Regions from separate parts of the Thioalkalivibrio versutus genome, predicted to be linked through region 3. Evidence: predicted binding sites of a transcription regulator. Region 3 holds the regulator's gene; each other region holds the start of a gene.
The links. The regulator FliA, encoded in region 3, starts transcription of late flagellar genes. The targets are predictions, from matches to a motif close to GCTAAAGTTNNNNNNNNNNCNGCCGATA.

Region 1: a site for FliA is predicted at 3,569-3,596, ahead of TVD_RS13335 (methyl-accepting chemotaxis protein). Genes of this name have one in related genera too.
Region 2: a site for FliA is predicted at 1,632-1,659, ahead of TVD_RS03890 (methyl-accepting chemotaxis protein). Genes of this name have one in related genera too.
Region 4: a site for FliA is predicted at 3,594-3,621, ahead of TVD_RS07030 (flagellin). Genes of this name have one in related genera too.

What each region holds. Positions count from the first base shown of each region.
Region 1 covers NZ_CP011367.1:2,870,305-2,875,495, reverse strand. The annotation lists gene TVD_RS13345 (GGDEF domain-containing protein) at 1-812, shown strand, start outside; gene TVD_RS13340 (EAL domain-containing protein) at 863-3,376, opposite strand; gene TVD_RS13335 (methyl-accepting chemotaxis protein) at 3,654-5,191, shown strand, end outside.
Region 2 covers NZ_CP011367.1:814,610-819,800, forward strand. The annotation lists gene TVD_RS03890 (methyl-accepting chemotaxis protein) at 1-1,571, opposite strand, end outside; gene TVD_RS03895 (hypothetical protein) at 1,828-2,448, opposite strand; gene TVD_RS03900 (alternative oxidase) at 2,530-3,159, opposite strand; gene TVD_RS03905 (rhodanese-like domain-containing protein) at 3,396-3,815, shown strand; gene TVD_RS03910 (hypothetical protein) at 3,981-4,910, shown strand; gene pyk (pyruvate kinase) at 4,997-5,191, opposite strand, start outside.
Region 3 covers NZ_CP011367.1:1,370,171-1,375,361, reverse strand. The annotation lists gene TVD_RS06350 (chemotaxis protein CheA) at 1-1,653, opposite strand, end outside; gene TVD_RS06345 (protein phosphatase CheZ) at 1,698-2,474, opposite strand; gene cheY (chemotaxis response regulator CheY) at 2,570-2,950, opposite strand; gene TVD_RS06335 (RNA polymerase sigma factor FliA) at 2,992-3,759, opposite strand; gene TVD_RS06330 (MinD/ParA family protein) at 3,756-4,580, opposite strand; gene flhF (flagellar biosynthesis GTPase FlhF) at 4,567-5,191, opposite strand, start outside.
Region 4 covers NZ_CP011367.1:1,520,433-1,525,623, reverse strand. The annotation lists gene TVD_RS07065 (adenosylcobinamide-GDP ribazoletransferase) at 1-255, shown strand, start outside; gene TVD_RS07060 (hypothetical protein) at 267-476, opposite strand; gene TVD_RS07055 (YIP1 family protein) at 591-1,217, shown strand; gene TVD_RS07045 (hypothetical protein) at 2,000-2,497, opposite strand; gene TVD_RS07040 (nucleotidyltransferase family protein) at 2,494-2,793, opposite strand; gene TVD_RS07030 (flagellin) at 3,700-5,100, shown strand.

The DNA.
Region 1 (5,191 bases), 1.5 Mb from region 3:
CGCGTTTCATGAACAACCCGCTGGTCACGGGTGCCCCCCATTTGCGGTTCTATGCCGGTGCCCTGCTCGAAAGCGCAGACGGTCTGCCGTTGGGGACGTTATGCGTGTTGGACTACAAGCCACGAGAACTGACGGCCGAGCAGGAAGATGCGCTGCAAGTGCTGGCGCGCCAGGTGATGGCGAATCTCGAACTGCGCCGGCAAATGCGTGAACTTCAGAAAGCGCTCGCCAGCAACGAGAAGCTTCGCGAGGGGCTGGAGGGCAAGCAGGAAGAACTGCTCTCGCTCAACGAGGACCTGACCCAGCTGGCGACCACGGATTCCCTCACCGGCATTGGCAATCGTCGGGTCTTCGATGCTGTGCTAAAGAAGGAGCTGCATCATTTCCGGCGCAATACGGAGCCTTTCTCCCTCGTCCTGCTCGACCTCGATGATTTCAAGTTGATCAACGATCGCTTTGGGCACGACGTGGGAGACCTGGTTCTGCAACAAGTCGTCGAGCGGCTGGGACCGCTGGTGCGCAAGGTGGATCTGATCGCGCGGATTGGTGGCGAGGAGTTCGCCCTGATCCTGCCGGCGACGAACGCCGCCGCCGCCGGCGAAGTGGCGGAGCGCCTGCGGCTGCGGATCGCGGACTGCGGCTTCGCGCGGGTCGAAGCTCGGCCTGTGACGCTCAGCGCGGGGGTGGCGACCGTGCGGCCCGATGACACGGAGGCGTCCCTGTACGGCCGCGCAGACAAGGCCTTGTACCGGGCCAAGGCCAACGGCCGCAATCAAGTGTGCAGCGACCAGCTCCAGGCGCCCAACGAGTAGCCAGGGCATTCCTGATGGCGGGACGGATGGCTCGCCACCCGGAGGGTGGCTCAGCCCATGATGGCCGTCGCCGGTCCCGGGCGCCCGAAATAATAGCCCTGGAAGTAGTGGCACTCGATCTCGGCGAGCAACTCGAATTGCTCGGCCGTTTCCACGCCCTCGGCCACGACCCGCATGTCCAGGCTTTGGGCCAGGTTGATGATGGCCTCAATGATGACCCGGTCTCGTCCGTGACCGGACTGTCCGGCCGCTTGCACGAAGGCCTTGTCGATCTTGACCTCGTCGAACGGGAGACGGGACAGGTAGGCCATCGAGGAGTATCCAGTACCGAAGTCGTCCATGGAGAACCGGATGCCCAGTGCCCGGATCTGCTCCATCTTGTACATGCTGTCCTCTAGATCGGCGAGTACCAGCGATTCGGTCAGTTCGAGCTTGAGCCGTTCAGGCGGGATCGGCCAGCCTTCCAGGAGACGTTCGATCTGAGAAACGAAGTCGTCTTGATGGAACTGCGCGGCGCTGACATTGACCGACAGGCTCAAATGCGCGGTAGCCGGGTCCTGTTGCCAGCGCTGGATCTGTCGGCAGCCTTCATTCAGGACCCAGTGCCCGAGTGGCCGGATCAGCCCGGTATCCTCCGCCAACGGCATAAAGTCCAGGGGGGCGACCAGCCCGCGTACCGGGTGATGCCAGCGTAGCAGCGCTTCGGCGGCCACGGTGTGGCCATCGGGGCCGACCTGCCTCTGGAAGTGCAGCACGAAGTGATCGCTACCCATGGAGGCTCGAAGGTCCGCTTCCAGCCGGAAACGCTCCTCCATCTCCGCCTGGAGCGTCGGATTGAAGAAACGGATCGCGTTGAAGCCGGCCGCCTTTGCCTGGTACATCGCGGCGTCGGCGCGGCGCAAGAGCTCCTCATGGGTATGCTCGTCGCCCAAGAACACGGTAAGGCCGATACTGACGGCACACTGATAGTCGTGACCCCGCAGTTGCACCGGTTCGGTCACGAGGGCCTGGACTTCCTCGGCCATATGAGCGGCCTGCTGGGCGGCGAGGTCTTCCCGCTCGCCGAGTTTCTCGAGGACGATGACGAACTCGTCACCCCCAAGGCGTGCCACCGTATCCGCACTGCGTACGTGATGCTCCAGCCTGCGCGCCAGTGTCTTCAGGAGTGCGTCCCCGACCGAGTGCCCCAGCGTATCGTTGAGGCGCTTGAAGTCGTCCAGGTCGAGGAATAGGACGGCCCCGTAATGCCGGTGACGTGCGGAAAGAGCCCGCGCATGTTCGAGGCGCTCCTCGAGCAGTCGCCGGTTTGCGAGTCCGGTCAGTTCGTCATAGAAGGCCAGTTGGTGGATGCGTGCCGAAGTGCGCTTCTGGTCCGTGATATCGGTGATGAAGCCGTTCCAGAGTACGCCCCCGTCCGGTTCGCGATCCGGGGTCGCGTTGCCCTGGAGCCAGCGTTCGCCGTGTTCGGGGTGTCGCACGCGATACTCGTGTCGCCATACCGACAGATCGTTGGCGGAGGCCTGGATGGAGGCCAGAACCCCGTCCAGATCCGCCGGGTGAATGACGTTGGTGAGCTCCGAGGCATCCTCCTGCACCTGTTCGGCGGTCACCCCGTAGATATCTTCGATCGCATGGCTGGCATAGGGGAAGGACAGGCTTCCATCGGGCCCCAGGCGGAACTGATACACCACGCCAGGCAGGCGGGAAGCGATCTTCTGGAAGCGGTCATCCAGCTGTCGGGCCCGTGCTGCCAGGATGTCTGCGTCCAGTTGCGCGCCCTCGATGCGCAGGCGCAGGGTCACCGTGATGGTCGAGGTGATCAGGATGAACAGGCTGGCACCCACGGCCAGGCCGGCGATCAGCCCCGGTTGTACAGTCAGGCCCGCGAGGCTGGAGTGCTGACCGTCGCCAGGGACAAAACGCGCGGCCGACATGGCCACATAGTGCAGGCTGGAAATGGCCAGCCCCATAAGGACTGCGCTGCCCAGTTTGAACAGGGTAGGTTGATACCGTTCTCCGTTTTCCAGGAAGCGATCCAGCAAGCGCGGAATGGCCAGGGCCATGCTGGCCATGATTATGGCCACGGCGATCGACAGGGCGAAAAGCGCGGGCTGGTGCAGCATGTCGGCATCCACGATCATGCCGCTCATGCCGATATAGTGCATGGCGCCGATGCCGACCCCCATCAGGCTCCCGCCCAGCGCAATTGCCTGTACCGAGACGCACGGCGCGCGCAATACCTGCAGGGCGACGTAACCGGCCGCAATGGCCGGCAGCACGGAAGCCATGGTGATGCCCAGGTGGTATTCGATTTCCAGGGGCAGCTGGAACGCCACCATGCCGATGAAGTGCATGGTCCAGACGCCGACCCCCATTGCGATAGCGCCGTTGATCTGCCAGCCGATGCGCGCGGCCCGCGCGGTGGTGTTCCGGATCAGGTCAACGTGGCTGATGCTCGCGTAAGCCGCCAGGATCGCGATAGCCAGCGATACCACCACCAGGGGCGCCGAGTGACTGCCACGATAGGCTAGCTCTCCAAGCGCGTCTGTCGTGGCGAAATTCATCGCGGCATTCTGCGGACGTCCCGGGTCAAACGCCAGCCAGGGCGCAACGGGTAATGGCTCAGTCGCCTTTCCCTAAGCATTGCCTGGAGGCCCGCACGAGCCGCCTGGCTACGGGCGCTCGGCGGGAAGTGTCACGATCGGGCATGGCAAGATCGCGCGCCCTGAGGCGTGAGCCCGGAGCGGGGCGGTTGATCTTCAGTATTCGTTCCGACGGCCGATAAGGTAGAAGGCGGTTTTATCGCCACGTTTATTCGCACAGCCAAGGAATGCCAACAACATGATCTCTCTGCAGACGATTCGCGGTCGCATGATCGCGACGGTCTTGATTACCACGGCCCTGATTGCCATTGCGGTCGGTGTGACGCTGCGGGGCGTGCAGAACGTCGAGGCTGAATTCACGACGTACCTGGACGAGAACGAGGCGCGGATGTCCGCCCTGAACACCATGTTCGGGGATGGTCTGCTGGGGGGTATTGCCACGCGGAACCAGATCTTCAATCCGGACCTGGAATTACCGCCGCAGGTGGTGGCGGGCACGGCCGAACGTTTTGAAGGGGCGCTTTCGTTCCTGCGGGATGTCGCGGTCCGGCAGGACGTCATTGCCAGTCTGGACACGATCGAGGCGAACTGGGCGCAGGTGCAACGGGCTCGTCTGAATGTGCTCGATCTGGCGCGTGCCGGTGAGGTGGACGAGGCCTCGCGATTGCTCGCCGAAATCGAGAACCCGGCATGGCGCCCGATCCGTCAGGAAATCCAGGCGCTGACCGAGACCGAGGAGGCCGCCACGGAGGCCGCCCGGGAGCGTGTGCAATCCCAGGTGGAGGCGGCGTTCATCAGCGGTCTTGGGGCCGGTGTGGCGGCGGTCGTTGTTTCGGCGGGTATCAGCCTGTGGATGGCGATGATGCTGGCGCGGCGTATGCGCAAGGTGCAGGGCATGGCGGATGACCTGGCGGCGGGAGACGGCGACCTGACCAAACGCATCGAGGTGGAAGGCCGGGACGAGCTGGCGGAGCTTTCTCGCAGTTTCAATGCGTTCGTCGACAAGGTGCACCAGCTGGTGCGTCAGGTGTCGGGTTCGACTTCTCAGGTGGCCGCAGCCGCCGAGGAACTGGCCACAGTCACCCGGGAGTCGGATGCGGCCGTGCAGCGCCAGGGTTCGGAAACCGACCAGGTGGCCACTGCGATGAACGAGATGACCTCCACGGTTCAGGAGGTCGCCCGGAACGCGATGGGGGCTTCGGAGTCCGCCAACTCGGCGGACGACGAGACGCGCTCCGGATCGGCCGTGGTTAGTGAAACCCGCAGCGCGATCGAGAAACTTGCCGGCGAGGTGGAAACAGCTGGGGCGGCGATCGAGGAAGTAGGCCGGGATTCCGAGTCCATCAGCAAGGTCCTCGAGGTCATCAAGGAAGTCGCGGAGCAGACCAATCTTCTGGCATTGAACGCGGCGATCGAGGCGGCCCGCGCCGGTGATCAGGGCCGTGGATTCGCGGTGGTGGCTGACGAGGTGCGTTCGCTCGCCAGCCGCACGGAACAATCGACTCAGGAGATTCAGGGCATGATCGAGCGCCTGCAGTCGGGTACGCGTCATGCGGTCGGTGTGATGGAAAAGAGCCGGACCCAGGCGGGGCAGTCCGTCGACAAGGCCGGGGAGGCTCAGGCTGCACTGTCTCGCATCCAGGAGGCCGTGGGCCAGATCCGCGACATGAATACCCAGATCGCCAGTGCCGCGGAGGAGCAATCCGCCGTGGCCGAAGAGATCAACCGCAACGTTACCAATATCAACGACATCGCCACCGAGGTTTCGACGGGATC
Region 2 (5,191 bases), 560 kb from region 3:
CTGGCGGTCGCCGTCTGGCGGGCCCCGTTGGCGGTATCGCCGGTGATGTCATTGATGGCGTAGATATTCCGGTTGATCTCCTCGGCCACCGCGTTCTGTTCTTCCGCCGCGCTGGCGATCTGTGTGGTCATGTCGCTGATTCGGCCGACCGCCTGGACGATGGATTCCAGCGCCTCGCCGGCACGTTCGGCGTCGTTGCTGGTGGCCTCGGCCATTTCGCGGCCGCGGCCCATCGCGGTGACGGCGTTGCGGGTACCCGCCTGCAGCGACTCGATCATCGCCTGGATATCCGCCGTGGAGTCCTGCGTGCGCGAGGCGAGGGTACGTACCTCGTCGGCGACCACGGCGAAGCCGCGGCCCTGTTCGCCGGCGCGGGCGGCCTCGATCGCCGCATTCAGGGCCAGGAGGTTGGTCTGCTCGGCAATGCCGCGAATGACGTCGAGCACCGAGCCAATCTGCTGCCCCTTCTCGTCCAGGTTGCGCACGGATTCCTCGATGGTCGCGACTTCGCCCGACAGGCGTCCGATGTCGCTGACCACCGTGCGCACCACTTCGCCACCCGCGCGGGACTCCTGATCGGCTTCCTGGCTGGAGGAGGCGGCATCGGAGGCATTGCGCGCGACCTCCTGCACCGTCGCGGCCATCTCGTTCATCGCCGTCGAGACCTGTTCGGTCTGCGAGCGCTGCTGGTCGATGTTCCCGTTGGTCTGGGTACTGACGGCGGACAGCTGTTCCGCGGCAGAGGCCATCTGGTCCGTCAGGGTGCGCAACTCGCGGATCGAGTCCTGGAATTGGTCGAGCATGCTGTTCAGGGCGCCTGCAGTGGCGCCGATCTCGTCGTCGGAGCGAACGTCGACCCGGCGCGAGAGGTCATGGTGCTCGGCGATCTCCGTGAGTGTCGCGCGCATCCGCGAGATCGGGAGTGCCACCGAGCGATACGTCCACACCCCGGTGACCACGACGATGATCAAGACCACCAGCATCAGCGCGCCGCTGCGCACCAGAACCTGGGTGTAGAACGCCGATACCCGCTCGGCCTCGGTCCCGGCAACATCGATCTGCAGGTCGACCAGCTGGGTAATCTGGTCGCTGATCGGATCGATGGTGTCGTACAGGGGACCGTTGAAGGCGTCGAGCTCGCCCTGGACATCGCCGGACATCCCGCCCAGAGCCTCCTCCAGGCGGTCCAGGTGGGCGTTGGCTGCGCGGAACAACCCGCGGGCACCATCAGCCAGTTCCTGCTCACGGGGCGTCAGGGTCGTGGCCAGGTAGGCGTCCCAGATCTCGGCGATCTCCTCTCGTGCCTCACGGACGTCGGCGAGTGCCTCTTCCGCCGTCATCCGTCCGGCGTCCGCCTTGTTGACCGCGTCGATGACCAGCACCGCATAGTTGTCGGCGATGGTCTTCAGCTGCTGCAGGGGTACGACGCGGTCGTGATAGATGTTCTGCACGCCCTCTTCGATGTTGGCTGTGCCGCGTGCGGCCAGGGCCGCCAACAGCAGGAGCGCGGCCACGGGTACCACGATGGTGATGACCAGCTTGGATCGAACAGAGAGCGAACGGAAATTCATGGGCGGTCCTTGTGAGGCCTGTATTGGGAGCAGCCCGCAACCTCGGGCCATGACCACTGTAAACGGCCTGGCCGGCCAAACCTTGAGATGGATCACCCGTGGCGACGTCCGCCAGCAGTCCACTCCCAGCCGGTTCGAATGGGTGTCGGGTTTGCGCGGTTGGCGGCGTACTTGCCGGGGGTTCAGCGGCGTTTTCTGCGGGGCCGACTGACGAAGCAAAAGGCAAGGTTTGACCCCGAAGGTCTCGCGTTCTATTTCATCTCGCGGACGGTCCGGACGACAGGGTCTCGCGGATGCGCCGCACGTCGCGCACATACTCCAGCATGGCCGTCATGGCATCGGCGAACAGGTAGGCCGCGAACAGGACCAAACCGCCCGCGAACAACCCGGCGAGGGGCCAGAGGATCGCCGTCAGGATGGCCAGTCCCCAGCTCGCCGGTTCCACCAGCTCGGCTTCAAGGCCGAACGCGGCCACCGCGGTGCCCGCAAAGGGCTCCACCGCTGTCAGGGAGATGACCGACAACGCCAGCGCGAGCAGCACGAAGGCAATCGCCAGCAGCTCGCCGACCAGCCGTGTGCAGACGACAACGCAGGTGATGGCGGGATAGTCCCGCGTCTCCAGCGCGCCCAGTGCGCGGGCCCTTCGCCACAGGAGCACGACCCAGGCCAGCACTGCAACGGCAAAGAGGGCCTGCAGCAACACCAGGGATGCGACCGGCCAGGGCACCTGCGCCGTTTCCTGTGCCAGCGTCCAGAGCGTCACCGATGTCAGTAGCCCGCCCAGGCCCGTCAGGACCGCGATACCGCGCAGCCCCCATCCCGCCAGCCGCTGCAGGGGGAGTGCGCCCTCGGTCCCGCCGGTTGTCTCGTCGTTCACGGCCGTCTCCCTGTCGTTCGCATACGGCCACACGATAGTGCCCGAAAACCGGCCCCGTCAGGTCGTGGGAGAGCGCCCGGGTCAGTCTTTCTTGCCGAGCAGGTCGGCGAAGCCGTGGTTAACGTCCCGGTGGCCTGCCTCGTCGGCGCGTACCGCGCGGATCACGTCGGACAGGCGAGCATCTTCCGGAAGGTTCCAGTACTGGATCGCGCGTTCCGGCGCGGCGACGTTATCGAGCCCGCCGGACTCCACTTCCTCCAGGTACTCGGTGTAGCTGACGACCGCTTCCTCTTCGAAGTAGCCTACGATCCGGTGCGCCGTACGCGACGAGATGATGTAGATCATAAAGAACAACGTGTAGAAAAAGCCCTGCGCCAGGATGATCAGGAAGCGCTCCAGCCAGTTGGGCGAGGTGATCTCGATGAAGGTGAGCAGGTGCATGCGCTCGTTCTCGGCCTCGTCCATCAGCGTGCGGATCCAGCCGTGGTCATCCTCCATGCGCCGCAGCGAGCGCAGGTGCTGCAGCGTGGCGCCCACCATGCCGGGGACGCCCGCAACCGTCTCCAGGACCACGGCGCGGTGTCCGTAGCGCCGGGCAAAGAAGGTGTCGGCGAAGAATCGCATCAGCGAGGTAAAGCCCCGTGCGACGCGGTCGGAGAAATCCCGGGGTTCGTGGTGGCGGCTCAGGTCGATATCGCGGTCGTTCGGCATGCTGCCCCTAACGCTGATCAGTGCGCCGTTTCAGGCGGCAGGTATCCATGGAGCATAGAACCCGCCGTCTGAAATGTCGTGGGGCCGCTTCACAGAGCGTGAAACCCCATGCATGACAGAAGCCCGGACCGGGTTTCTGATGTCCAATGTCGAGGTTGTGGATCGGGCGGTGCAATCGGGGGAACCGGGAGCCGAGAAGGCGGCCTCAGAGAGAGGCGAACATCAAAGGAGAACGCATGGCGAACGAAACGAGCAAGCCGCAGCTGGAGATCAGCGTGAACGCGGCGCGCGAACTGGTCGATATCGGCCTGGCCGTGTTGCTGGATATCCGTCAGCCCTTCGAACTGGAGCTGGAAGGCGCGGTAGAAGGTGCCGTCCCTGTGCCCCTGTTCCGCCTGAAGCAGCTGCTGGGTCGCGAGCTGTCCGAGGAGGAACAGGAACTGCTGGATGCGGACGAGCCGGACGAGCGGGATTTCCAGCACTTCATCTCCCTGATCAACCGCCACCACGTCACCCAGGACCAGATCCTGCTGTGCCTGTGCAACAGCGGCCGCCGCAGCCTGCGTGCCGCAGAGCTCCTGCGGGACCTCGGGTATGCACGCTGCCTTTCCGTCCGGGAAGGTTTCCGCGGCTGGACCAGCAAGGGAGACACATGATCCATGGGCATGTTCGCCAGTGCTGATCGCGGATATGGGCTATCTAAGGAGGTGAGCGGGGGCGATTTCGCCTCAATGGTCACCGTTTCGGGCCCTGACCCGGGGCCGACCCCGTCATGACCGTCAACGGGCGCCGGCCGGGTGATTCTACGGAGGGGCGCTGCCATGCTGCGACTGCCGGCCGTTCCGTTTGCCCACCAATCCTGGTGCTGTCGACTGCACATCGGCGCGCTTGTCGGGTTGGTTCTGCTTGTCGGAAGCCCTCTACTGGCGCATGCGGATGGCGCCGAAGACTGGCTGGCCGCCATTGCCGAATCACCGCTGGGCGAGCCGATTGCCGTTACCTCCACGGTGCAGGGCGGCGTCGTCGAGGGGGCGGTGCACGCCCGGCTGCCGTATTCGTTTGCGCTGGTGGCCAGTGAGCTGGAAGCGCTTTCGGCGTGGTGCGAAATCACCGTCCTGCACATCAACATCAAGAGCTGCGTCTACCGCGAGGGGGCGGACGCCTTGCTGCACCTGTACGTGGGCCGTGCGCGTTACGAGCAGGCGGAGTATGCAGAGCGTGTGGAGCTCGTCAGGCGGTCGGCCCAGATGGGTGAGGACTGGCTGCTGATCGAGCTGGAGGGCGATCGTGGGCCCTACGGAACCCGGGATTACTCCATCGTCGTCCACGTCGTGCCGCACGACACGGGGACCCTCGTCAACCTCGAGTATTCGTTGCGCTTCGGGGTGATTGCCCGGCTGGCCGCGCTCGTCTACCTCGCCACCGGGGGACGCGAGCGGGTGGGTTTCACCGTGGTCGGTTACGAAAACGGCGAGCCACAATACGTCGGCGGCCTGGAAGGCATGATCGAGCGCACCGTCATGCGCTTCTATCTTGCACTGCAGGCCTGGCTCGACGTCCGCGACCGGCCGGCTCAGGAGCTCCTTTTGGCCCGCCTGGAACGCTGGTTCGACCTGACCGACGAATACCCGCGCCAGCTACGCGAGCTGGACCGCGAGACCTACCTCGAGCAGAAGCAACGCGAGTACGCGAACCAGCAGAGGCTGCAGGATGCCCCACCGCCCCGCCGGCGCATCCTGCCCCTGGATTGACGGGCTATCCGAATCTCCTTGACCTTGCAGCTCGGCCAGGAGGCGGGTGTCGTGTTCTTCCGTCTTCGGCCGCACGGGGGTGTGGGTCAGGGGTGCTCCGGTGCGTTGGCGTATTGCTGGCGGGGGCGGTCGAGTTCGAGCAGTTCCAGGCGGTGGTTGCCGGTCGGATGGGGCCCCGAGGGGCCCTGGACGAGGAGGGCGAGGCCGTCGTCGATGCCGTGCTCGGTGAGCCACTGGCGCGCGAAGTCGTTCCAGTCGGCGCGGTCCTCGGCGACATCCAC
Region 3 (5,191 bases):
GATCGCAAAACGCCGGCCGTCCAGAATCACCATCAGCGCGGGCAGGATCGCCAGGGTCAGGGGCAGCTTCACCCGCAGCGTGGTCCCTACGCCGATCTCGGAATCAATCTCGATGGTGCCGTTGAGCTGCGAGATCTTGGTCTTGACGACGTCCATGCCAACCCCGCGGCCGGAGACGTCCGAGATCTCGGTCTTGGTGGAGAATCCGGCCATAAAGATGACGTTGAAGGCCTCGCGATCGGTCATCCGTTCGGCCATCGCGGGCTCCATCAGCCCCTTCTCCACCACCTTGCGCCGCAGGGCCTGTGGGTCCATGCCACCGCCGTCGTCCTTGATCAGCAGTGCGATGTGATCGCCCTCCTGGGCCGCGCCGAGCACGACCGTACCCTTGCGCGGCTTGCCCGCCGCCTCGCGCACATCTGGCGTCTCGATGCCATGGTCCACAGCATTCCGCACCAGATGCACCAGCGGATCGGACAGGGCCTCGACCAGATTCTTGTCGAGGTCGGTTTCCTCGCCGAAGATCTCCAGTTCGATCTCCTTGCCCAGATTCCGCGACAGATCGCGGATCACTCGAGGGAAGCGATTGAAGACCTTCTTCACCGGCTGCATGCGGGTCTTCATCACCGAGGTCTGCAGGTCGGAGGTCACCAGTGCCAGCGAACTGATCGCCTTGCCCAGTTCGTCGTCGACATGCTGCGAACGCAGCATGCTCAGCCGGTTTCGCACCAGAACCAGCTCGCCCACCAGGTTCATGATCTCGTCCAGCCGCTCGGTATCCACACGCACGGAGGTCTCGCCCTGTGGAGCCGGGCGCCCCCCGGCCTCGGCCCCGCCGGCGCGGGCACCACCACCGCCCTGCCCACCGGCGGCAGCCGGCTCCGGCGCTACTGCTTTTTCCGGCTCGGGCGCCGCGGCCGCGGGCTCGGTCGGCAGTGGATCCGCAGCCGGTTCGGGCGATGCCTGACCCCCGCCCTTGGCCTGCAACTCGTCCAACAAATTCTCGAACTCGTCGTCGCTGATCAGATCACCGCCCGAGTCGTCGCTGGCCCCGGCGCCGCCCGACACGGCCGCGTCCACGGGTGCCGGGGCGCCGTCACCATGCAACGTATCCAGCAGGGCCTCGAACTCGTCGTCCGTGATCTCCTCCCCGCCGCCCACCATGGCGTCGCCGGGGGCCGAGGCCTGTGGCTCGGGGACGGGCTCGGGGACGGGCTCCGGTTCAGGCGCGGGCGGCGCCGTGGCGGTATCTCCGGCCACGTCTTCGTTTTTTGCCATGCGCCGCAGGTCCTCGACCACCGCGGCATCGGCGGGGGTCGGGTCCACGCCGGAGCGCAGATCCCCGAACATGACGTTCAGGGAGTCCAGCACGCGGAGCATGGTGTCCATCAGATGGCTATCGGCCCGGCGTTCGCCGTTGCGCAGCAGATTGAAGACGTCCTCGGCGTGATGACACACCGTCACCAGCGGATCCAGGCTCAAGAACCCGGCGCCCCCCTTGATGGTGTGGAAGCTTCGAAAGACCGCATTCAACAGATCCCGGTCGTCCGGATTCTGTTCCAGGTCGATGAGTTGCTCGTTGAGCCCCTCCAGCAGTTCCCCGGCCTCGATCAGGAAGTCCTGAAGGATTTCGTCATTGGGGTCGATGGCCATTCAGTCTCTCCGGTCCCGTGGCGCCAGTCGTATGGGGGGCACTGCTAGAAGCCCAGGCTTGATAGCAGATCGTCCACCTCGTCCTGTCCTTGAACGACATCTGCGCTGGAATCTTGAGTCTTGGGCACACTGGGGCCGTGGCCCTTGCGGTCCGCCTCGCGGTCTTCTTCGCCACGCTCCAGGGACGCTTCGGCCGCTTCGACCTGCTCCATGCGCCCGCTGGAGAGCCGAATCAGGGTAACGAGGTTCTCTTCGAGGTCGGTCACCAGCTGGATCACGCGGCGAATCACCTGGCCGGTAATGTCCTGATAACTTTGTGCCATCAACACCTCGGAGAGCAGCCGCCGCAATTCCTCGGCGTCCTCGCCCGCCTGCCCGAAGAAGCTGTCCAGCTCACGCGCGAAATCGCGGAATTCGTCCACCGAGAGCTGCCGGTTGCGAAAGCGCGTCCATTTGGCGGTCAAGTCGGCCGCCTGCTGGCTGAACGACTCGGCGATCGGCAGGCTCGATTCGATGGCGCCCATCGTGGCGTGCGCGGCCTGCTCGGTCATGGTGACCACGTAGTTCAGGCGTTCCTTCGCATCCGGGATCTCCGCCTGGGTCAGCTCTACCAGGCGCGAGTCGCCACGGAAGCTTTGCAAGGCCTCGTGAAGGTCGCGCGTCAGCTTGCCCAGTTCGTCGAAGAGCTCGCGGTCGTAAGGACGCGCTAGATCCTGCACCAGCGCGCGTGCCGCCGCGTCGTCGCCCGCCTCGAGCGTCTGCACCAGTTGCCGGGCCAGCTCGAGCTGGCCGTCGCGTGGGGGGTGTTCCTGTTCAGTCATGAGGAGCCTCTTGCTGGTACGGCGCCGAAGGAGCCGGGTCACGTCTACCCGCGCAAGCGAGACGGACGTCGTCCGTATTCATCACTGGGCGATGCTTAGCCCTGTGCTTCAATACGTTCGAAGATCTTGTCGATCTTTTCCTTCAGCGTTTCGGCGGTAAACGGCTTGACCACGTAACCGTTCACACCTGCCTCCGCAGCCTCCACGATCTGGTCGCGCTTGGCCTCGGCCGTCACCATCAGCACCGGCATCGACTTCAGGTTGGCATCCGCCCGGACGGCCTTCAGCAGGTCGATGCCCGGCATATTGGGCATGTTCCAGTCGGTAATCAGGAAGTCGAAATCACCATTTTGCAGCATCGGCAGCGCGGTGCTGCCGTCGTCGGCTTCCTGCGTATTATTGAAGCCAAGATCGCGCAAGAGGTTCTTGATAATGCGCCGCATCGTGGAAAAATCGTCCACGATGAGAATTTTCATTCCCTTGTCCACACGTCACTCCGGGATTCGTAAGGTGAGTTTTAGAATAACTGCAAAGCCGTGCCGTCTTCGAGCCACGACCCCATGCGCGCGCGCAGCCGGATGACCGCCTGGCTGCGAATCTGGCTCACGCGCGACTCGGTCACGCCCAGAACAGCCCCGATCTCGCGCAGATTCAGTTCTTCGGTGTAATACAGCGACAGCACCAGGCGTTCGCGTTCAGGCAGATCCCCAAGGGCCTCGGCCAACTCCTCGCGAAACTCGCCAGCCTCAAGGCTACGCGACGGAGAGACTTCCTGCCCCTCGATCACACGATCGGCCCCGTCATCCCCGCCACCCAGATCGTCCAGCGCAAACAGATGGGCCCCGGCATGGTCCTTGAGCATGTCGTAATAGTCATCGATCGCCACGTCCAGCTCGGCCGCCACTTCGCTCCCACGCGCCGCACGCCCCTCACGGGCCTCGACACTCTGGATCGCGGCGGCAATACGCCGGCTGTTGCGGTGCACCGAACGCGGCGTCCAGTCACTGCGACGCAATTCGTCGATCATCGCACCGCGGATGCGGATTCCGGCGTAGGTGGCAAAGGTCGCCCCCTGCCCGCCCTCGAACTGCCGCGCCGCCTCCAGAAGGCCGATCATGCCGGCCTGGATCAGATCATCGACCTGGACCGAGGCCGGCAGACGGGCCATCAGGTGGTGCGCGATGCGATGCACCAGTTCAACGTGATCGGCAATCAACTTCTCGTGTCCACCGGTCGCGGTGGACGTCGCCTGGTAGCCGGAAAGTCGATTACGCGTCGTCATCATGCACTCTGCAGCATTCGTTCCACGAAGAACCCGACGCCCCCGTGGTCACCCCCACCAACCGGCCAGCGGTCCACCGTGCGTGCCAGTTCGGCAAACGCCTTGCCGGCCGGACTGCCGGGATACTGCTGAACCACCGGTGCCCTTTTCTGCACGGACTTGCGCAGATGTTCGTCCATCGGGATATAGCCGGCCAGATCCAGGACCACCTCCGGCAGGTAATTGCCACAGACGGTATTGAGTTTCTGCATCAGCCGCTCCGCACCCTCGCGTCCGCTGACCATGTTGGTGACCATGCGGAAACGCCGCAGCCCGTGGTCACGATGCAGCACCTTGATCAGGGCATAGGCATCGGTAATCGAAGCCGGCTCGTCGCAGACCACCACAAGGGTCTCCTGTACCGCCCGGCAGAACGAAGTCACCGACTCCTGCAGGCCTGCAGCAGTGTCCACGATCAGGACATCCAGCGGCTTGCGGTAGGCGCTGAAGGCATGGATCAGCCCCGCGTGCTCGGCCGGCGTAAGATTCGCCATCGCCGCGATACCGGAGGCCGACGGGACCACCTTCACCCCGTCCGGCCCCTGAACCAGGACATCGTCCAGGCTGTCCACGGCGCCGGTCACCAGGTCGTGCAGGGTGCGCTCCGGGCGCATCCCGAGCAACAGGTCCACGTTGGCCAGGCCCAGATCCGCATCGAACAGCATCACCTCGCGGCCCAACCGGGCCAGGCCGACCGCCAGATTGACCGACACGTTGGTCTTGCCCACGCCGCCCTTGCCCGAGGCGACCGCAATGACCTTCAACGGCTTGTTAGTGCGTGGCATAACGCCCCTTTCCAACCGGCTGAATCAGTTCCAGTGTGGCCGGCTCGGCCCCCTGCGCCGGGCGCAGCGGCGAGCGCGAGCGTCGCGGCGCTTCCATTTCGGCCAGCCGTTCGGCGGCCCAGGTCTCGCGGGCATTGCCACCCGCCTGCGCACCCTCGGCATCGTCGTCCAGTGCCAGGCGGGTCAGATACCCCGTATCGACCCGGTGAAAATCCTCGGCGATGCGCTGGCCATCGCTTACAAACCCAAGCCCCAGGTGCTGGTCCAGCAGGACCGACAGGACCTCGCCCAGCTGTTCTGCCTCGTCCAGTTTGGTCAGCACCAGCGCCGAGGGATCCGCCTTGCGAAACGCGTCCAGCACCCGCCGCAAGGTACTGCCCTGGGTCGTGGCCGACACAACCAACCAGCTCTCGGCACGGATATCCGGCGGCAGATGCGCGAACAGCGACTCCTCCTCCACCGCGCGCGGCGCCTGCCCGGCGGTATCCACCAGGATCAGGTGGCCATCGTCCACGCGCCGCGCCAGATCGCGCAGTTCGCGCGCATTCTGCAGCACGCGCACCGAGATCCCCGCCATCTGTGCAAAGGCTTGCAGCTGCCGTGTGGCACCG
Region 4 (5,191 bases), 150 kb from region 3:
GCCGCACACCTGCCGCGCAGCCCCGCCCAGATGGTGCTGGTGGCCACCGGTGTGTTGATCCTGCTACTGGCGCTGGTCACCGGCCTCTGGGGCCTGATCCTGGGCCTGGCCGTGGCGCTGGCGTTGGTATTCGCCATTGCCGCCTTCCTGCGCCACTGGCTCGGCGGCTTCACCGGAGACACCGCAGGCGCCGCCCTGGAACTGGTGGAAGTGATGGCGATTACCGTCATGGCGCTCGTGCTCGCCCTGCATTAGGGAGTCGCCGCTCAATGAGGCGAGGTGTTCCCCATCGCCTTGTCCAGCAGCGCCAGACCTTCCTGCTCCCGGCCCTGACCACGCTGGGCGCGCACCCGGAACCGGGTCTCCGCATCGTGTTCCGCAATCATCAACGTGGCCATCTCGTCGACAAGGCGGTTCATGCGGGTCTTACGCTCGCGCGCCGCCGCCTTCAGCTGTTCGTGCTTGTCGTCCGGCAAACGGATCGTCAATCGAGCCAATGCAGCGTTTCCGCGTTCAGGACCAGATGATGCATGCCTGAAGCTAGCAAAATCTGTCATCGAATGGTCACGTAATTGCCACATACTTGGGTGATGACCGTTCCCGCGAGACTTAATCCGGCCCGCATGACCCTGCGCGCGTTCGTGAACCCCCTGAGGGCGGTGCGCGATGCGCGTGCAATCGAGCCGGCCCCGCCGTGGTGGCAGACGTTCCTGGGGCTGGCGCTGCCGGTGCTTCTGGCGAGCGTGATCGCCAGTCAGTGGCTTTACCAGGTGATTCCGACGGGCCTTCCGCCGGAGGCGATGCCCGGTGCCTGGGGCTTTGGCGTCTACAGCGTGCTGGCGATGAGCATCGGGGTGCTGGGGATGGCCTGGTCCGCGCACTACCTGACCGACCTGTTCCAGGGCTACTCGCACCCGGACCGGGCGATGCTGGCGGTTTCCGTCGGGCTGCTGCCCGCCTGGGTCGGCAAGGTCGTCGCGGCGTTCCCCTGGCCCTGGGGCAACGGCATCGCCTTGTTGCTGATCCTGTATTCCCTCTGGCTGCTCTACTGGTCGCTGCGCGAGATCATCGGCCTGCGCCGCGGCAACCGCATCGGCTTGTTCGTGGCCACGATCTTCTGCGGCGCCTTCATCACCCTGATCTTCGGCTGGCTCCTGATGGACCTGATCCCCGGCGCTATACCCGAGCACCGCATCGGCACCACCTGGCTGCTCTAGTCCGCGCCAGCCGTGGTGACCGGCGCCCGTGACTATCGCAGCAGTCGCCCCCCACACACACCGTCATCCCGGAAGCCGCGCAGCGGTTATCCGGGATCTCCGCCGTTGGGGGTGGCGCATACGTCGGGGTGTTCCCGCGTGTGGAGATCCCGGCTCTCCGCTCCGCTACGGCCGGGATGACGGGGAGGGGAGCGCTGCGGCCGGGGTGACGGCGAGGGTGTAGCCCGCCGGGACAAAGGCCAGGGGATGCGGGCTGGATGAATGCACGCACGTTCGGAATGACCACCCAACGCAGGAACGACCACCCCCCCGTCATCCCGGAAACCGCGCAGCGGTTATCCGGGATCTCCGTCGTTGGAGCCGGCACAAGCGTCGGGGTGTTCGCACGTGTGGAGATCCCGGCTCTCCGCTCCGCTACGGCCGGGATGACGGGGAGGGGAGCGCTGCGGCCGGGGTGATGGCGAGGGAGTAGCCCGCCGGGACAAAGGCCAGGGGATGCGGGCTGGATGGATGCACGCACGTTCGGAATGACCACCCAACCCAGGAACGACCACCCAACCCCGTCATCCCGGAAACCGCGCAGCGGTTATCCGGGATCTCCGTCGTTGGAGGTGGCGCAGACGTCGGGGTGTTCCCGCGTGGGGAGATCCCGGCTCTCCGCTGCGCTGCGGCCGGGATGACGAGGAGGCAAGCGTTGTGGCTGGGATGGCGGGGAGCGGCGCGGCCGGGCTAGAGTCGGGGCGGTCGGGATGATGCGAGGGATAGCCAGCGGCTTTGAGACCTTAAAGGCTGGCAGGTCCGATCTTCAGGTGGTCCTGCGCGTAGGTGCGCAGCGCGTGGTAGTCGGCGTGCATCTGGTCGGTGAAGCGGCAGGCGCGTTGGAGGGCCGGGGCCAGATCGGCGGGCCTCTCCATGTATTCATGGACCAGGCGGTTGCGCAGCTGGCGCATTTGTAGCCAGGCGTCGGCGTCCTGGATGAGGGCGAGCTTCTCCAGACGTGACAGGTTGTCGATGGCCGGGCCCGTGTTTTCCCCGGCGCAGGCAAGAAACGTGGGGACGAGCTTGTCCATGATGGTGTCTTGCATGCGGCCGAACTTCGCGCCGAAGGACTCCAGGCGATCGACCCCGGTGTCCGTGGCAAGGATGCCCTGAACGCGTTCGGGATCGACTGTGCAATCGCCTTCCAGCAGGCGTTCGCGCACGGCGAGCAGGTGCTCGTCCTCGCGATCAACTAGATCAATGAGCCGGGCGAGTCGTTGCTGTGGCGTTGTGGCGGTCACAGGGCGACACCCGTGCGGTCGGCATGCGTATCAATGGGGCGGGGCGGCGCGCCGCGCGGATGCACGACGATATCCACACGGCGTTCGCCCAGTTGGCGTTGCAGTGCCACGTACAGGCGCAGTTCCTGGTCCAGCAGTTCATCTGGTGTGCCGTCCGCCTCGATGTAGAGGTCGATGTCGCCGCCACGCGCGGCATCGTCCACGCGCGAGCCGAACAGCTTCACGCGAGCATCCGGCCCGAATGCACGGCGCACTTCCTCGCGGATGATCGTCTGTTGTTCGTCCGTCAGGCGCATCGCTCAAGTATATCAAGGCCCTGGGCCATATACCCGAACCGTCTCACCTCCGACCTCCACCACCGTCAGCCCGCGAACCAGCCGCGAATCCACCACCTCTGTCATTGCGAGGAGCACAGCGACGAAGCAATCGCTCGGGACAAGCAGAGTGCTGGATTAAAACGCCTTGCGCCCTGCCAGCCGATTGCCACGTCGCCTGCGGCTCCTCGCAATGACGGGACGTAATCGCCACCCTTGAGCGGCCGGGTCGCGGCCCTCGTTCCCGTACGAGCCTGCCACCCGTGTCATCCCGGAAACCGCGCAGCGGTTATCCGGGATCTCCGTCGTTGGGGGTGGCGCGCAGACGTCGGGGTGTTCGCGCGTGGGGAAACCCCGGCTCTCCGCTGCGCTGCGGCCGGGATGACGTGCAGGGGGCATTGCGGTCGGGATGACGGCGAGGAAGGGTGCCGACGGGATAATGGCGTGGATAGATGCAGGCACGTTTGGAATGGCCACCCATCCGTCGGATTGCCCACCCACCCCCGTCATCCCGGAAACCGCGCAGCGGTTATCCGGGATCTCCGCCGCTGAATGTGGCGCAGACGTCGGGGTGTTCGCGCGTGAGGAGATCCCGGCTCTTCGCTTCGCTACGGCCGGTGATGACGGACAGGGGCTGCGGCCGGGATGACCGAGAAGGCCATGGTGGGCGGAGTGCGATCCGGATGATGGCTGGGCATTGGTGCGGGGCGTTACGGTTTCGCGGCCGGAGGAACTGGGGGCGGCAAGGAATTGCCGCCGGTCGAAAAAAATTTCGATGCAGGGCTAAAGGTTCCTGGGTGAGGGTCGTTAAGGCTTCTGAGAGCGGGGATCAACCCGTTCACCAGAACCGCCCGAGGCGGTGACGAACGACTCTACAGGAGAGCGATCATGTCCCAAGTAATTAACACCAACGTTCTGTCCCTGAACGCGCAGCGTAACCTGAATAACTCCCAGGGCGCGCTGTCTCAGAGCCTGGAACGTCTGTCCTCGGGCCTGCGTATCAACAGCGCCAAGGACGACGCGGCCGGCCTTGCCATTTCCGAGCGTTTCACCACCCAGATCCGCGGCCTGAACCAGGCCGTGCGTAACGCCAACGACGGCATCTCCTTCTCGCAGACGGCGGAAGGCGCGCTGGGCACGATCGGTGACAACCTGCAGCGTATCCGTGAGCTGGCCGTTCAGGCCGGTAACGACACGAATTCATCGCAGGATCGCCAGGCGCTGAATAATGAGGTCTCCCAGCTTGTTGAGGAGATCAACCGTGTCGCGAATTCGACGCAGTTCAATGGTCAGGACATCCTGAATGGAACGCTGGAAGAATTGATTTTCCAGGTGGGCGCAAACCGTAACCAGACTATCGGTGTTGAAGGAGTGAACGCCCAGGGCTCGCAGCTCGGGGCTCAGGTGGCTGATGGCGCGGCGGCACTGCTGGGAGACTTCACCGACGGCCTGGACCTTTCTACTCTGGGCGGGGATTCTCTTTCGCTGCAGGGCATTGGTATCGATCTGACGGATCTTGACGCGGACGCCACGTCGCTCGCACAGGTGGTGAACCGGATCAATGATGCTTCGGCAGATTCCGGGGTTCGCGCTTCTCTGGCCCCTACCGCCGAAGCTACTTTGGCGGTAACGGATGCGACTGCTGATGGCACATTGAATATCAATGGTGTCAACATCGCGATTGCAAATGACGATGGTGCCGAAGAGATCGCCGCAAAGATCAATGACCTCTCGTCTCAGACCGGTGTGCGCGCTGATTTTAGTGGAGACGATCTGATCCTGGAGTCCAACTCGGATATCCAAATGTCGGTTACTGACGGTGGCGCTTTGGCAATCGAGGGTCTTACTACCGGAGATTCCGGTTCTATCCTGCGCGGCATTGAACTGTCCAGGGAGATTGGTGGGGACATCCAAATTGCGGGCAATGATTTCGCCCTTTTGGGTTTGAGCGCTGATGTTGACGAACAGGAATCGCTTTCGATGAATGATATCGATGTCCTGAGCCGGGAGGGAGCCACAGACACGCTGCGAGTTGTCGACTTTGCGCTAGACCAGGTCAATGGTCTTCGCGCTGAGCTCGGTGCGGTGCAGGTCCGGTTCGAAAACACCATCAGCAACCTGGAGATCTCCTCCGAGAACCTGTCCGCCGCACGTTCGCGGATCCAGGATGCGGACTTCGCGGCCGAGACCGCCGAGCTGACCCGCGCCCAGGTGCTGCAGCAGGCGGGTACCTCGGTGCTGTCGCAGGCCAATGCGGTTCCGCAGAACGTGCTGGCCCTGCTGCAGTAAGCTCGATCACTCGGGCTCTGGTTGAGGATGGATGGCGAGAGCGCCATCCATCCCATCTGAAGAGGACAGCGATATGAGTGATGGAATCGGA